2 regions of the Pseudoxanthomonas sp. LjRoot143 genome follow, and region 1 is predicted to be linked to the other one. Evidence: predicted binding sites of a transcription regulator. Region 1 holds the regulator's gene; the other holds the start of a gene.
The links. Region 1 encodes FliA, which starts transcription of late flagellar genes. Its sites were predicted from a motif close to TAAAGTTTNNCNNNCNNNGGCCGATAA; they were not measured.
Positions count from the first base shown of each region.

Region 2: the regulator FliA is predicted to act here: its motif matches at 3,872-3,898, upstream of ACSQ1W_RS03615 (HDOD domain-containing protein).

Region 1 covers NZ_CAXUPM020000001.1:2,046,818-2,054,477, reverse strand. The annotation lists gene ACSQ1W_RS09735 (chemotaxis protein CheA) at 1-868, opposite strand, end outside; gene ACSQ1W_RS09730 (hypothetical protein) at 896-1,039, opposite strand; gene ACSQ1W_RS09725 (protein phosphatase CheZ) at 1,077-1,694, opposite strand; gene ACSQ1W_RS09720 (chemotaxis response regulator CheY) at 1,694-2,074, opposite strand; gene ACSQ1W_RS09715 (RNA polymerase sigma factor FliA) at 2,192-2,944, opposite strand; gene ACSQ1W_RS09710 (MinD/ParA family protein) at 2,941-3,819, opposite strand; gene flhF (flagellar biosynthesis protein FlhF) at 3,809-5,494, opposite strand; gene flhA (flagellar biosynthesis protein FlhA) at 5,543-7,624, opposite strand; gene flhB (flagellar biosynthesis protein FlhB) at 7,621-7,660, opposite strand, start outside.
Region 2 covers NZ_CAXUPM020000001.1:763,359-771,018, reverse strand. The annotation lists gene glnD ([protein-PII] uridylyltransferase) at 1-781, opposite strand, end outside; gene map (type I methionyl aminopeptidase) at 784-1,560, opposite strand; gene rpsB (30S ribosomal protein S2) at 1,882-2,685, shown strand; gene tsf (translation elongation factor Ts) at 2,883-3,761, shown strand; gene ACSQ1W_RS03615 (HDOD domain-containing protein) at 3,976-5,466, shown strand; gene ACSQ1W_RS03610 (AIM24 family protein) at 5,488-6,183, opposite strand; gene ACSQ1W_RS03605 (cupin domain-containing protein) at 6,250-6,609, shown strand; gene pyrH (UMP kinase) at 6,662-7,387, shown strand; gene ACSQ1W_RS03595 (cation diffusion facilitator family transporter) at 7,454-7,660, shown strand, end outside.

The DNA.
Region 1 (7,660 bases):
CCAGGTCGACTTCCTTCTGCAACTGGCGGGCGACGTCGCGCGCGACCTTGGGAAAGCGCGAGAACACCTTGCCGACCGGCTGCATGCGGGTGCGCATGACCGCGGTCTGCAGGCGGGCGGTGGCGATGTCGAGGCTGCTGACGGCGCGGTCGAGTTCCTCGTCGCGGATGCGGGCACGCAGCGTCTTGAGGCGGTTGCGCGACAGCACCAGTTCGCCGACCAGGTTGACGATGGCATCCAGCCGCTTGGTATCCACGCGGATGGTCTGTTCGGCCTCGCCGCCGGCCTTTGCGGCCGGCTTGGGTGCCGTGGGTTTCGCCGGCGTCGGGGCGGCCGCGACGGGGGCGGGGGGCGCTACGCTGGTCGGTGCGCCGCCGCCATGCAACTGGTCGAGCAGGGCCTCGAATTCGTCGTCGCCGATCAGGTCGCCGCCGGCCTGCGCTGCCGGTGCGACTGCCGCGGCAGGTTTCTGTGCAGGCGTGGGTGCGCTGCCGTGCACGTCGAACTGCTCGATCAGCGTCTGCGGCGCGTGCGGCGGTTCCTCGCCGGCGCCGACGGCGTCCAGCATCTGTTGCAGCCAGTCCAGCGATTGCTGGGCGGCGTCGAAGTGTTGTGCTTCCAGTGTCGCCTGGCCCGCGCGCACCAGTCCGAGCGTCTCCTCGGCCGCGTGGCAGAGATTGACCATCGCCTGGATGCCGAGGAAGCCGGCGCCACCCTTCAGCGTGTGGAAGCCGCGGAACACCGCATTGAGCTGGCCGCTGTCGGACGGGTCGTGCTCCAGCGTCACCAGCTGTTCGCCCAGCCGGTCGAGGATCTCCTGTGCTTCGATCAGGAAGTCGGCGGCGATTTCAGGGGTGACGGCAGACATGGGAGGACGGGGTACCGTGGCAGGCGATCAGCGGAAGGGATCGGGCAGGTGCATCGCGTGGGCGTGGCGGCGGCGCAGGAGGCGCCCGACCACGACATCGCACACCAGCAGCAATCCCACGAACAGCAGGACGACGGGATGGCGGGAACGGCGGGCGGAAGCAGCGTGCATGGCAGGTCTCCGGTTCCGCAGCGCACGTCCCCCGGGGCTACAACCCCAGGCCGGACAGCAGGTCGTCGGCGTCGTCCTGCGAAAACGCGTTGCGGTCAAGACCAGCAACGGCCGGGCCGGCGAGTTCTGAACCCTTCTCCTGCTTTTTTTCAGGCGGAGGCAGGCCGAGCGCGCCGAAACCCTCGTGCACGCGGCGCACGATGCCGGCCACGCGACGGATGATCTGGCCGGTGAGGTCCTGGTAGCTCTGCGCCAGCGCCATCTCGGACAGGCCCTTGCCGATGCGCTCCACCAGCGCCGCCTGTTCGGCGGACAGCGCGGTGGCCTTCAGTTCGGTCGCGTAGCCGCGGCACTGCTCGGCCAGGTCGAGGGTCTTGTGGCTGGCCTGTTCGGTCATTTCGACCACGTGGTCCAGGCGCGAGCAGGCGTCGTCGAGTTCGCCGGCATCGGTCGGGGGCAGTTCGCCCAGCGTCTGCGCGAGCTCGCGCGCCAGGCGTCCGAGACCTTGCATCATCGGCTGCGTGCGCCAGGCGGCGATCGCATCCAGTTCCCGGCGCCAACCGGCTTCGTCGCCCTGTTCCAGCGCATCGAGCGCGTGCTGCAGTTTTTCCACCAGCGCCGCGCGCGCACCGGTGGCATCGGCGACGGCGTTCATCAGGCGGCGGCTCCCAGGCGTTCGAAGATCTTGCCCAGCTTCTCTTCCAGCGTCTGTGCGGTGAACGGCTTGATGATGTAGCCGTTCACGCCGTTCTGCGCGGCCTCGATGATCTGTTCCCGCTTGGCTTCCGCGGTCACCATCAGCACCGGCAGCGTCTTGAAGCGGTCGTCGGCGCGGATGGCCTTCAGCAGCTCGATGCCGGTCATGCCCGGCATGTTCCAGTCGGTGACCACGAAATCGAAGCTGCCCTGGCCCAGCGCGGTCAGCGCGGTGGTGCCATCGTCGGCCTCGGCGGTGTTGGTGTAGCCGAGGTCGTTGAGCAGGTTCTTGATGATGCGGCGCATGGTGGAGAAGTCGTCCACGATGAGGATGCGCATGTTCTTGTTGGCGGTCACATCGAACTCCGGTAAAGCGTGCCCGGCGAGGGGCAACGGCAAGGCAGGGGCTGCACGCGGCGGCCTACCGGGGCTTTATCGGCAGGCTGCGGGGATTCTTCAGTCTTGGTCTTCCAGGCCGGCATCGGCCTTCTCGAACACCTGCAGGCGACCGCGCAGGCGCACCATGGCCTGGCCGTGGATCTGGCAGACGCGGGACTCGCTGACGCCCAGCACCGCGCCGATTTCCTTCAGGTTGAGCTCCTGCTCGTAGTACATCGACAGCACCAGCTGCTCGCGTTCGGGCAACTGACCGATGCACTTCACCAACTGCTGGCGGAACTCGCTGCGCTCCAGGTGCTGCTGCGGCGACGGGCCGCCGGTGCGCGTGGTGTTCGGTTCGCCGTGGTCGTCGATATGCGACTCCAGGCTCAGCACCTGGCCGCGCGCGGCGTCTTCCATCAGCCGCAGGTATTCCGGCAGCGGCATCTCCATGGCACTGGCCACTTCGGTGGCGATGGCGGCGCGGCCGGTGCGTTGCTCGATCTCCCGCACGGTGGCGGCGGCCTGGCGGGCGCGGCGGTGCACCGAGCGCGGCACCCAGTCGCCACGACGGATCTCGTCGATCATCGAACCGCGGATGCGGATGGAGGCGTAGGTTTCGAACGAAGCGCCCTGTTCGGCGTCGTAGCTGCGCGAGGCTTCCAGCAGGCCGATCATGCCGGCCTGGATCAGGTCGTCGATCTCCACGCTGGCCGGCAGGCGCGCCGCCAGGTGGTGGGCGATGCGGCGCACCAGGTCGGCGTGCTGGGTGACGAAGTCGTTCGCGCTGCTGCGTTGCACGGCGCGGTACTGGGCGGCGGCGGTGTTCATGCGGCCACCCCCCGCTGGATCAGGCGTTCGACGAAGAACTCGACGTTGCCGCGTGCGCCGACCGGCGGCTGCCAGCGGGCGGTGGTGCGCGCGATGTCGGTGATGGCGCGGGCGGACGGGCTGCCCGGGTAGGCCTTCACGACGGGCTGCTGGCGCTGCACGGCGCGGCGCAGCCAGTCGTCCTGCGGCACGGCGCCCAGGTAGTGCAGGGCGACGTCGCCGAGGAAGCGTTCGCAGACGCGGGCGAGCTTCTCGTACAGCTTCCTGCCTTCGTTGGGGTCGCGGACCATGTTGGCGATGACGTGCACGCGGTCCAGGCCGCGCTCGCGCGCCAGCACCTTGATCAGGGCGTAGGCGTCGGTGATCGAGGCCGGCTCGTCGCAGACCACCACCACGGTGTCCTGGGCGGCCTGGCAGAACGTCAGCACGCTGTCGCTGATGCCGGCGGCGGTGTCCACCACCATGAAGTCGAGCGCGCGTTGCAGTTCGGAGAACACGTTGACCAGGCCGACATGTTCGGCCGGCGTCAGTTCGGCCATGTGGCGGAAACCCGACGAGGCCGGCACCACCAGCACGCCCTCGGGGCCTTCCAGCAGCACGTCCTCGAGTCCGCAGCGGCCGGCGATCAGGTCGGCCAGGGTGAACTTCGGCGACAGGCCGAGCAGTACGTCGACGTTGGCCAGGCCCAGGTCGGCGTCCATCAGCAGCGTGCGCTTGCCCATTTCGGCCAGCGACACGGCGAGGTTGACCGACACGTTGGTCTTGCCCACGCCGCCCTTGCCGCCGGTGACGGCGACGACACGCACGGGATGGAACGCGCCGGGCAACGGCGGGGTGCTGCGGGGATTGGTCTGCAGCGGGTGATCAGGCGACATGGGTGGCCTCGGTCGAGCAGGGTTCGTCGGCTTCGCGGCGCAGCTGGTCCAGCCGCAGCACGAGGTGGGCGCTGTTGGCGCGGTGGAGGTCGTCGGGGACGCGCTGGCCGTCGGTCACCCAGGTCATCGGCAACTGGTGGTCGACCACCACGCTCAGCGCGCTGCCCAGGCGTCCGGTCTCGTCCAGCTTGGTCAGCACCACGCCTTGCGGCTGCACGGTGCTGAAGCGGCGGACCACTTCGTCCAGGTCGGAGAAGTGCGAATTGGCCGGCAGGCACAGCAGGGTCTTCACCTGGCCCGAGGCGCGCAGCCAGTTGAGCTGGCCGACCAGGTTGCGGTCGCGCTGGCCCAGGCCGGCGGTGTCGATCAGCACCAGCTTGTAGTCGCGCAGACGCTCCAGCACCAGCGCCAGGGTCTGCGCGCTGTCGGCCTCGTGCACGGCGATGCCGAGCTGGCGGCCGTAGCCGTGCAGCTGCTCGCGGCCGCCGACGCGGACGGTGTCGGTGGTGACCAGAGCGACATCGCGGGCGTTGTGGCGCTGCGCGAAGCAGGCCGCCAGCTTGGCGATGGTGGTGGTCTTGCCGGCGCCGGTCGGGCCGACCAGGGCGATGACGCCGCCGGTGTCGAGCAGATCGGTGTCGAGCACCGGCAGCTTCTTCGACAGCAGGCCCAGCATCAGGCCGCGGCCGCGATGCAGTTCGGTGTCGGCGGGAATCTGCAGGGCGATGTCGCGGGTGATGCCGGCGTCGAAGCCGTAGTCTTCCATCAGCTCCATCGCCTGCATGCGCACCGGCGAGCCGCGCAGGCGTTCGTCGGTGAGGCGATGCATCTCGCGCTCGATCATCTCGCGCATGGCGGACAGTTCGCCGCGCATCTGCACCAGCTGCTCGTCGCTCTCCCGCGCTTCCGCGGCGTTGTCGGTGACGACCGTCAGCGTCGGCACGGTGATGGCGGCCGGCATCGGGGCCGGTGCGGCGGCGGTCACGCGGGTGGCGTGCAGTGCGGCGACCGGTGCCGGTTCGGGTTCCGGCAGCGACAGCGGCGGGGCGATCGAGGGCAGCAGGGCGTCCAGATCGAGCGTGTCGTCGATCTCGGCGCGGTGCGAGGCCGGGCGGCGCGGGATCGCGGCCGGCTCGATCCTGGCGACCGGTTCGTTGGCGGGCGCGGCCGGCAGGCAGGCGGCCAGCTTGGCCGCGAAGGATTCGGGTTCGATCAGTTGCGGTGCGATGTCGCGGATGACCGGCGCCGGGATCTCGTCGTGGATCGGCGCGGGCGCGACAACCACCGGTGCGCGCGGAGGTGCGATCGGCGCGGCAGGTGCGATCGGGGCGGGCGCCGGCTTTGCGGCCTCGGCACGCGGGGCGGCGGGAGCGGCCGGCTGGCGACGGGCGAAGTAGCTGGCCGCAGCTTCGGCCGGCGACAGCGCCGGGGCGTTGGCGGCCGGTGCCTGCGGCGCCGGGTCGAGCAGCGGATGCAGCGGCGCGGCGGGCGCGGCCGGGCGCATCGCGTCCAGCGTGCGCTGCACCAGCGCTTCGTCGTAGTTGCTGGCGGCGACGATCTCGACACCATCCTCGGTGACCCGGTTGGACAGGATCACCGCGTCCGGGCCGTGTTCCTGCCGGACCATCGCGAAGGCGGTGCGCATGTCGGGGGCGACGAAGCGTTTGATTTTCATGGCGTGCTATCCGGTTCCAGGTCGCGTCGGGTTCTGCTGCTCCGGGTATCAGCTGATCGTGCCGACCAGCTTCAACCGCTTGTCCTCGGGAACCTCGCTGTAGGCCAGCACCGACAGCGAGGGGACGCTGTGGCGGACCAGGCGGGCGAGGGCGGCGCGGACCGTTCCCGGTACCAGCACCACCGCAGGCTCGCTGCGGGCTTCCTGCTTGGTCACCACGTCGGCGAGGCTCTGGTGCAGGCGTTCCGCCAGTCCCGGTTCCAGCGCCGCGCCGGTTCCCTGGGTACTGTCCTGCAAGACGCGTTCCAGATTCGGCGCCAAGGTATAGACGGGCAGTTCCGGCGCCATCCCGGAGATCTCCTGCACGATGAAACGGCCCAGCGAGGTACGTACGGCGGCCGTGAGCGCGGCCGGATCGGTGTTCTGCGGGGCGAACTCGACCAGTGCCTCGGCGATGCGGCGCAGCTGGCGGATCGGCACGCGCTCGATCAGCAGGTTCTGCAGCACGCGCACCACGGTGGCCAGCGGCAGCGCCTTCGGGGTGAGGTCCTCGACCAGCTTCGGCGCGCTGCGGCCCAACTGCGCCAGCAGCTGCTGGACTTCTTCGTGGCCGAGCAGTTCCGGCGCGTGTTCGCGTACCAGGTGGGAAAGATGGGTGGCCATGACGGTGGCCGGATCGACCACGGTGTAGCCCAGCGATTCGGCGGTGGCCTTCTGGTGTGACTGGATCCACACCGCATCCAGGCCGAAGGCCGGATCCTTGCCCGGAATACCATCGATGGCACCGAACGCGCCGCCCGGGTCGAGCGCCAGCTCGCGGTCGGGATGGATCTCCGCCGACGCCACCGGCACGCCATGTACCAGCAGGCGATAACCGTTGGACGGCAGTTCCAGGTTGTCGCGGATATGCACCGGCGGCACCAGGAAGCCGAGGTCCTGGGTCAGCTTGCGGCGTACGGCCTTGATGCGCGACATCAGCTCGCCGCCCTGATTCTTGTCGACCAGCGGGATCAGCCGGTAGCCCACTTCCAGGCCGAGCGGATCGACCGGGCGCAGCTCGTCCCAGGTCAGTTCGGCATTGCGGTCGGGCGTACCCGGGCCGGGCAGGGCGGGCACGTCGCCGGCCGCGGCCTCGGGTCCTTCCTGGGTCCGCTTCCACATCTTCCATGCCAGGTAGCCGATGCCGGCCGCCAGCGTCAAAAAGGCGACGTTGGGCATGCCGGGGACCAGCCCGACCAGGCCCAGCACGCCGGCGGCCACTGCCAGCGCCTTGTGCTGGCCGAAGGCCTGGCCCATCACGGCCTTGCCCATGTCTTCCGAGCGCGAGGCGCGGGTGACCAGCATGGCCACCGCCGACGAGACCAGCAGGGCGGGCAGCTGGGCGACCAGGCCGTCGCCGATCGACAACAGGGTGTAGGTCGAGGCCGCTTCGGCGGCCGGCATGCCGTGCTGGAGCATGCCCACGGCGAAACCGCCGATGAGGTTGATGAACAGGATCAGGATGCCGGCGATGGCGTCGCCGCGGATGAACTTGTTGGCGCCGTCCATCGAGCCGTAGAAGTCGGCTTCCGCGCGGACTTCCTCGCGGCGGGCCTTGGCTTCCTCGCGGGTCAGCACACCGGCGTTGAGGTCGGCGTCGATGGCCATCTGCTTGCCGGGCATCGCGTCCAGGATGAAGCGGGCCGACACCTCGGCGATGCGGCCCGCGCCCTTGGTGATGACCACGAAGTTGATGATGGTCAGGATGGCGAACACCACGATGCCGACGGCGTAATTGCCGCCCACCACGAACTCGCCGAACGCCGCGATGACCTTGCCGGCCGCGTCATGGCCATTCTGGCCGTTGAGCAGGATCACGCGGGTGGAGGCCACGTTCAGCGCCAGGCGCAGCATCGTGGTCATCAGCAGGATGATCGGGAAGATGGTGAAGTCCAGCGGCCGCTTCACGTAGATCACCGCCAGCAGCACCACCAGCGAAATGGCAATGTTGAAGCTGAAAAGCGCGTCCAGCACCGGCGGCGCCAGCGGCACCACGATCATGGCCAGCAGCGCCAGCACGACCAGCGGCGCGCCCAGGCCGTTCTTCAGCATGTCCATCCAGCGCAGGCCGCCGGCCGGTTGCGCGCTCATGCCTTACCTCCGTGCTCGTCGATGTCGACGGCGGGC
Region 2 (7,660 bases), 1.3 Mb from region 1:
GCGCGCGGCGCTCGCGTGCCAGCGCGACGGCTTCGTCGGGGCCCAGGTGGCCCAGGCCCACCAGCGCTTCCAGGTCGCGCACACCGAACGTGCGCAGCGCCATCCAGCCCAGCGTGTGCAGGTCGCGCAGGCCGCCGGGGCCTTCCTTGATATTGGGCTCGAGGTTGTCGGACGTGTCGCCGAACCGCGCATGACGGAGGCGCAGTTCCTCGCGCTTGGCGACGAAGAAGTCGCGCGGCGGCCAGACCCGTGCCGGGCCGATGGCGTCGATCAACAGGCCTTCGTCGACGGGTTCGCCGACGATCAGCCGCTCCTCGATCAGCGCGGTCAGCACGCTCTGGTCGGCCGCCGCCGCGGCCGTGCACTCGCCTGCCGAGCGCACGCTGTGGCTGATCGGCAGGCCGGCATCCCACAGCAGGGCGAACAGCCGCGCCACCGCGCCGTGATGGGCCTGCTGCACGTCCGCCGCAGCGAGCACCAGCACGTCGACGTCGGAGTGCGGGAACAGTTCGCCCCGCCCGTAACCACCGACCGCGAACAACGCCATCGGCGCATCCGTGGGGATGCAGCGCAGCCACGCGTCCTTCAGCAGATGGTCGACCGCCCGCGCGCGCAGCGCGAGGATGCGGTCCATGCCGTCGTCCTGGTCGAAACGCTTGTCCAGTCGCGCGTCGGTCTGGCCGAGCGACGCGCGTGCCGCCGCCGACCAGGCCGCGTCATCGGCGACGTCCGGGCCGATATCCGGAAGCCGCGTCGCCTGTCCGTTCGCGGCTGTCGGGATACTCACAGGTCGTTGTCGTCGCCCGGCACGCGGGTCAGGATCTCGACGCCGTCCTCGGTCACCGCCACGGTGTGTTCCCACTGCGCGGACAGCTTGCGGTCCTTGGTCACCACGGTCCAGCCGTCGGGCAGCACCTTGGTGTGGCGCGCACCCTCGTTGATCATCGGCTCGATGGTGAAGGTCATGCCGGGCTTCAGCACCACGCCCTCGCCGGGGCGTCCGTAATGCAGCACCTGCGGCTCGTCGTGGTAGACCTTGCCGATGCCGTGGCCGCAATACTCGCGCACCACGCTGAAGCGCTCGCCTTCGGCGTACTGCTGGATCGCATGACCGACGTCGCCCAGGGTGGCGCCCGGCTTCACCGCGCGGATGCCGCGGAACATGGCCTCGCGGGTCACGTCCACCAGGCGTTTCGCCATCACCGACGGCGTGCCGACGATGTACATGCGGCTGGTGTCGCCATGCCAGCCGTCCTTGATGACGGTGACGTCGATGTTGAGGATGTCGCCATCCTTCAGCACCTTCCCCTCGCTGGGGATGCCGTGGCAGATGACGTTATTGACGGAGGTGCAGACCGTGGCCGGGAAGCCCTTGTAGCCCACGTTGGCCGGAATCGCCTTCTGCACGTTGACGATGTGATCGTGGCAGATGCGGTCCAGTTCGGCGGTGGTCACGCCCGGCTTCACGTGCGGGGCGACTACCTGGAGCACTTCGGCGGCGAGGCGGCCGGCGATGCGCATCTGGGCGAGGTCTTCGGGGGTCTTGAGCTGGATGGCCATTGGCCGATTATCCCCCATTTGGCGCCCGGGCTGAACGGCCAGGGCTCCCCGCGCCCGTCCACGGGGATCGGGCGGTTTGCGGCAGCGCGGGAAAGGCCGCTATAATCCCGCGGCTTCGCGCCCGGGCCTGCCCGGCCGGACCGTCCACGTCGGGCGACACCGACGAATCCACACCTGCTGCCCCAACCCGTGCCGGGGTGCCCTTCGCTGAAGGGTTCGGACACGGAAGCCGCAGGGAGGCCCAACCCCGGAACCCCGCCCTCACGGGCACCGTCCTCCATTGAACCGGACGGTGGGTTCCCCTTCGATGGAGTCATTGCAATGCCTCAAGTCACCATGCGCCAGATGCTGGAAGCCGGCGTCCATTTCGGCCACCAGACCCGCTACTGGAACCCCAAGATGGCGCCGTACATCTTCGGTGCCCGCGGCAAGATCCACATCATCAACCTCGAGAAGACCGTTCCGCTGTTCAACGACGCGATGAACTTCATCTCGGGCGTCGCGCAGAAGCGCGGCACCATCCTGTTCCTGGGCACCAAGCGCAGCGCGCGCGAAGCCGTGAAGGAAGAAGCCGAGCGTTGCGGCATGCCGTTCATGACCCAGCGCTGGCTGGGCGGCACGCTGACCAACTTCGCCACCGTGAAGAAGTCGGTCGCCCGCCTGAAGGAACTGGAAGCCGCCGAAACCGACGGCACGTTCGAAAAGCTGGTCAAGCACGAAGTGCTGGGCCTGCGCCGCGAGCGCGAGAAGCTGCTGGCCTCGCTGGGCGGCATCAAGGAAATGAACCGCCTCCCGGACGCCCTGTTCGTCATCGACATCGGCCATGAAGACATCGCCATCAAGGAAGCCAAGAAGCTCGGCATCCCGGTGATCGCGGTGGTCGACTCGAACTACGACCCGGCCCTGGTCGACTACGCCATCCCCGGCAACGACGACGCCATCCGCGCCGTGCAGCTGTACGCCCGCGCCGCCGCCGACGCCGTGCTGGAAGGCAAGGCCGCGTCGCCGAACGCCGCCACCGTGCGCGAGGAAGAGTTCGCCGAAGGCGGCGACGACAAGGGTGCCCGTCGCGCCCCGGCCAAGAAGGCCGCCGGCAAGAAGTCCGACGAAGCCGCTGCCGAGTAACCCGGCTGCAATGCCGCCGCGCCATGCTGCGCGGCGGCCATGTTTTTCCCTTCTCCCGTCGGGAGAAGGTGCCCGAAGGGCGGATGAGGGTGCGGCAAGCATGTCGACGCTGCAGGCGTCGTGGTTCCGCCGGACCCTCACCCCAACCCCTCTCCCGACGGGAGAGGGGCTTTGCCAATCTAAACCGAGGTAATCCCGTGGAAATCACCGCTTCCCTGGTCAAGGAACTGCGCGAGCGCACCGGCGCCGGCATGATGGAGTGCAAGAAGGCGCTCACCGAGAACAACGCCGACATCGACGCCGCGGCCGAATGGCTGCGCAAGTCGGGTCTGGCCAAGGCCGACAAGAAGGCCGACCGCGTCACCGCCGAAGGCCGCGTGGCCGTGGCCCAGGACGGCGGCAAGGCCGTGCTGGTCGAGATCAACTCCGAGACCGACTTCGTCGCCAAGGACGCCAACTTCATCGCCTTCACCGACGCCATCGCGCAGGCCGCGCTGACCTCGGGTGCCGCCGATGTGGAAGCGCTGAAGAGCGCCAAGCTGGCCTCGGGTGAGACCGTCGAAGAAGCGCGCGCCGCCGCCATCGCCAAGCTGGGCGAGAACATGCAGATCCGTCGCCTGGTCGCCATCGACAGCGCCAACAATGTCGCGGCCTACGTGCACGGCGGCAAGATCGGCGTGCTGGTCGAGGTCAAGGGCGGCGACGCCGAGCTGGCCCGCGGCCTGGCGATGCACATCGCCGCGATGAACCCGCCGCACAACAAGGCCGCCGACGTGCCGGCCGAGTTCGTGGCGAAGGAAAAGGAAATCGAGCTGGCCAAGATGTCGGACAAGGACAAGGCCAAGCCGGCCGACATCCTGGAGAAGATCATCTCCGGCAAGATCAACAAGATCGTCAACGAAGTGACCCTGTACGGCCAGCCGTACGTGCTGGACAGCGACAAGTCGGTCGAGCAGGTGGTCAAGGCCGCCGGCGCCGACGTGATCGGCTTCCAGCGCCTGGTGGTCGGCGAAGGCATCGAGAAGGTGGTGGAAGACTACGCCGCCGAAGTGATGAAGCAGGCGGGCCTGGCGTAAGCCAACCTCACCGCTTCACCGGGAAAGCCGCGGGAAACCGCGGCTTTTTCTTTTGCTGCGATACACGCTACCTGCGTCGTCGCGTCGCACGACCGCTCGTCGCCCGCGACTAAAGTTTGCCGATCCTGCGCCGAAATTGTTTACAAAGCTGACATTCCGTCACGCTTTGCTGGCATGCTGCCCGCCACTTTCCTTCAGCGTAGTGCGCACCCGGATGCGTCCCGAACTCGAATCCCAGCTCTCGAACTGCCGCAACCTGCCCAGCCCGCCGGGCGTGGCGTTGCGCATCATCGAACTTGCGCAGGATCCCGAGGTGGTGATGGCGACGGCTGCCGATGCGATCGGCCTGGACGCCGCGCTCAGCGCGCGCATGCTGCGCATCGCCAACTCTCCGCTCTACGCCAGCCGTCGCCGTGTCGAGAACCTGTCGCAGGCACTGACGGTGCTCGGACTCAACGCCACGCTGACGCTGGCACTGGGCTTCTCGCTGGCGCGCTGCGGCAGCGGCACCCATCCGGTCGCGCAGGAGCGCGTCTGGCGCCGCAGCGTGATCGCCGCGCTGGCATGCCGCCTGCTGGGCCAGCACGCCGGCCTGCGCAAGGCCGAGGAACTGATGCTGGCCGGCCTGCTGCAGGACATCGGCGTCCTCGCCCTGATGGAAGTGCTGGGCGACGACTACGCACGGCTCGTCGAGCGGGCCGAGGACAACGCGGCGTTGCTGGCGGCCGAGCGCGAGCTGCTGGGCTGCGACCACGCCGCCGTCGGCGGCTGGCTGGCGCGGCAATGGAACCTGCCGGCGCTGCTGCGCGAAGCCATCATGGAGAGCGAGACGCCGGCCTCCGACACCACATTCAACGCATGCGTCGCCGTGTCCGGCCACGTCGCCGACATCTGGCTGGCGGGCGCGGACGAAGCGCACACCGAAGAAGCCCACCGGCAGGCCGCCCTGCAGGCCGCAACGCGGCTCGGACTGGACTATGCGACCTTCCTCGCGCTGACCGAAGACATGCTCGCGGCCCTGCCCGAGGTGTGCACGATGTTCGACGTGCCGCCCGCGCCGCCCGCCCGCATCCAGGCGTTGCTGGATCAAGCGCGCGAGCTGCTGGTGGTGCGCAACCTGCGAGAGATCCAGGAAGCCGCACGCGCGCGCAAGGAGGCCGACGAACACGAGGACCGCGCACGCCGATTGGCCGAGGAGGTCCGCCGCGATCCGCTGACCGGCGCCTACAACCGCAGCCAGCTGGAAGAAGTGCTGGAGAAGGAGTTCGACGCCGCCACGCGCCATGGCTGGCCGCTGTCGATCGCCTTCATCGACCTGGACGACTTCAAGCAGGTCAACGACCGCTGGGGCCACCTGGTCGGCGACGAGGTGCTGCGCAACTTCGCCAAGTCGCTGATGCGGCACGTGCGTAGCAGCGACATCGTCGCCCGCTACGGCGGCGAGGAGTTCCTGGTGGTACTGCCCGGCATCAACGAAGAAGCCGCCGCGCACGTGGTGCGGCGCATCCTGTCCGAAGTGGCAGGCTCCGCCATGGCCCACGTCAATGGCCAGCCGCTGCACATCACCTTCTCCGCCGGCCTCGCCACGCAGGGCACGCTGGAGCAGTTCCGCCATGTCGACGACCTGCTGCGCGCCGCCGACGAGGCGCTGTATGGCGCAAAGCGTGAAGGACGCAACCGCGTCTCGGTGGGCGCCAGCGCCTGAGCCGGCGCCACCGCACCGCGGTTACTGCCGCGGCTGCAGCGCCACTTCCTCGTACGGCTGCACGACCACCCAGCCTTCGCCTGCGAAGCGCAACTGGATGCTTTCCCCTGAGCCGCGCCCCAGCAGCGTGCCCAGCGAGATGTCGGTGATGATTTCCGGCGTCAGGCTGCCCGACCACGCGACCGTCGCATTGGGATCGGTGAACACCGGCCCGGTCTGCGCGTTCACCGGCAGCGTCAGCGGCTCGTAGTGCGAGGTGATGGCCACGATGCCGTGGCCGCTCAGGCGCACGTTGAACAGGCCGCCCGACAGCATGCCGGCGACCTTGCGCATCATGGTGATGCGACTCTCGATGCCCGACTCGACCGCCAGCACGTCGTTGCCGTTGACGAAGATGGACTCGCCGGCCAGGCGCAACAGCGTGATCCGCTTGCCGGCATCGGCCAGGTAGACGCGGCCCTGCCCCTCGATCTTCATCAGCTGCATGCCTTCGCCGCTGACCGCCTTCTTCAGCAGGTTGCCGAGGCCTTGCTCCAGCACGCCCTGCCGGGTGAATTTCACCGCCCCCTTGCGCGCGACCATGGCTCCGGCCTTGGCCCAGACCAGTCCGTTCAGCCGGACCTCGAGCAGATGCGGACTCTCCAGTTCGAAGGCCTCCGGGCTGGCGTCCTTTTCGCGGGACGAAGCGATGAATTCCTGCAGGGTGCGCACGGCCATGGTCGTTCCTTGATGACAGTGGAAAGAGGACGCCATCATAGCCATCCCGCCCTCCAGGTACCGCCCATGCCCCGCATCGTTGTCGTGCCGCACACACCGGATGCCGCCACGCGCGCACCGGTCGCCTCCGAACGCCTGGTGGCAGGCCAGCCGCAACAGGCCGTCGGCAACGCCTACTCGTCGCAGGACGAACGGTTCCATTGCGGTGTATGGGAAGGCGAGGTGGGTGCCTGGCGCGTGCAGTACACCGAGCACGAGTTCTGCCACCTGCTCAGTGGCCGCGTCCGCCTGCGCGGCGACGACGGTGAAGAGGTGGTGACGCTGGAGGCCGGCCAGAGTTTCGTGGTGCCGGCGGGTTTCACCGGCACGTGGGAAGTGCTGGAAACGGCGCGCAAGCTCTATGCGATCTACGAACCCGGCGACTGAGGGCCGGGCTCTCGGCTAGAATTGCCGCGTTTGCCCCCACGCCGAGAACCCCATGCCCGCTCCCCTCGCCTATCGCCGCATCCTGCTCAAACTGTCCGGCGAAGCGCTGATGGGGGCCGAGGACTACGGCATCGACCCGGTCGTGATCACCCGCATCGCCCGCGAGATCATCGAGGCGCGCGACGCCGGCGCCGAGATCGGCCTGGTGATCGGCGGCGGCAACATCTTCCGCGGCGCTGGCCTCGCCGCCGGCGGCATGGACCGCGTCACCGGCGACCAGATGGGCATGCTGGCCACGGTCATCAATGCACTGGCCATGCAGGATTCGCTGGAGAAGCTCGGCGCCAAGTGCCGCGTCATGAGCGCCATCAAGATCAACGACGTGTGCGAGGACTACATCCGCCGCCGTGCGATCCGACACCTGGAGAAGGGCCGCATCGCCATCTTCGCGGCCGGCACCGGCAACCCGTTCTTCACCACCGACTCCGGCGCCGCGCTGCGCGCGATCGAGATCGGCGCGGACCTGCTGCTGAAGGCCACCAAGGTGGACGGCGTCTACGACAAGGACCCCAGCAAGCACGCCGACGCCGTGCGCTACGACCAGCTCACCTACGACGACGTCATCGCCCGCGATCTGCAGGTGATGGACACCGCCGCGTTCGCGCTGTGCCGCGACAGCGACGTACCGCTGCGCATCTATGACCTGTCGGTGCCCGGCAACCTGATGCGCATCCTGCGCGGCGAGCATGTCGGCACGCTGGTGAAGGGTCGCAACTGAGGCGCGGCGCGCTCCCTGCGCCGCTGTAATAGTGTCCGGCCACCGCGGCCGGCACGCTAGTCCGCCATGGGACACGGACATCACCACGGGCACGGGGCGCACGCCCATCCACAGGCATCGGCCACGCGTACCTTCGCCTGGGTCACCCTGATCAATCTGGCCTACACCGCCCTCGAGGCCGGTTACGGCTTCCACACCAATTCGCTGGCGCTGCTGTCGGACGCGCTGCACAACCTGGGCGACGTGCTGGGACTGGCGCTGGCCTGGGGGGCG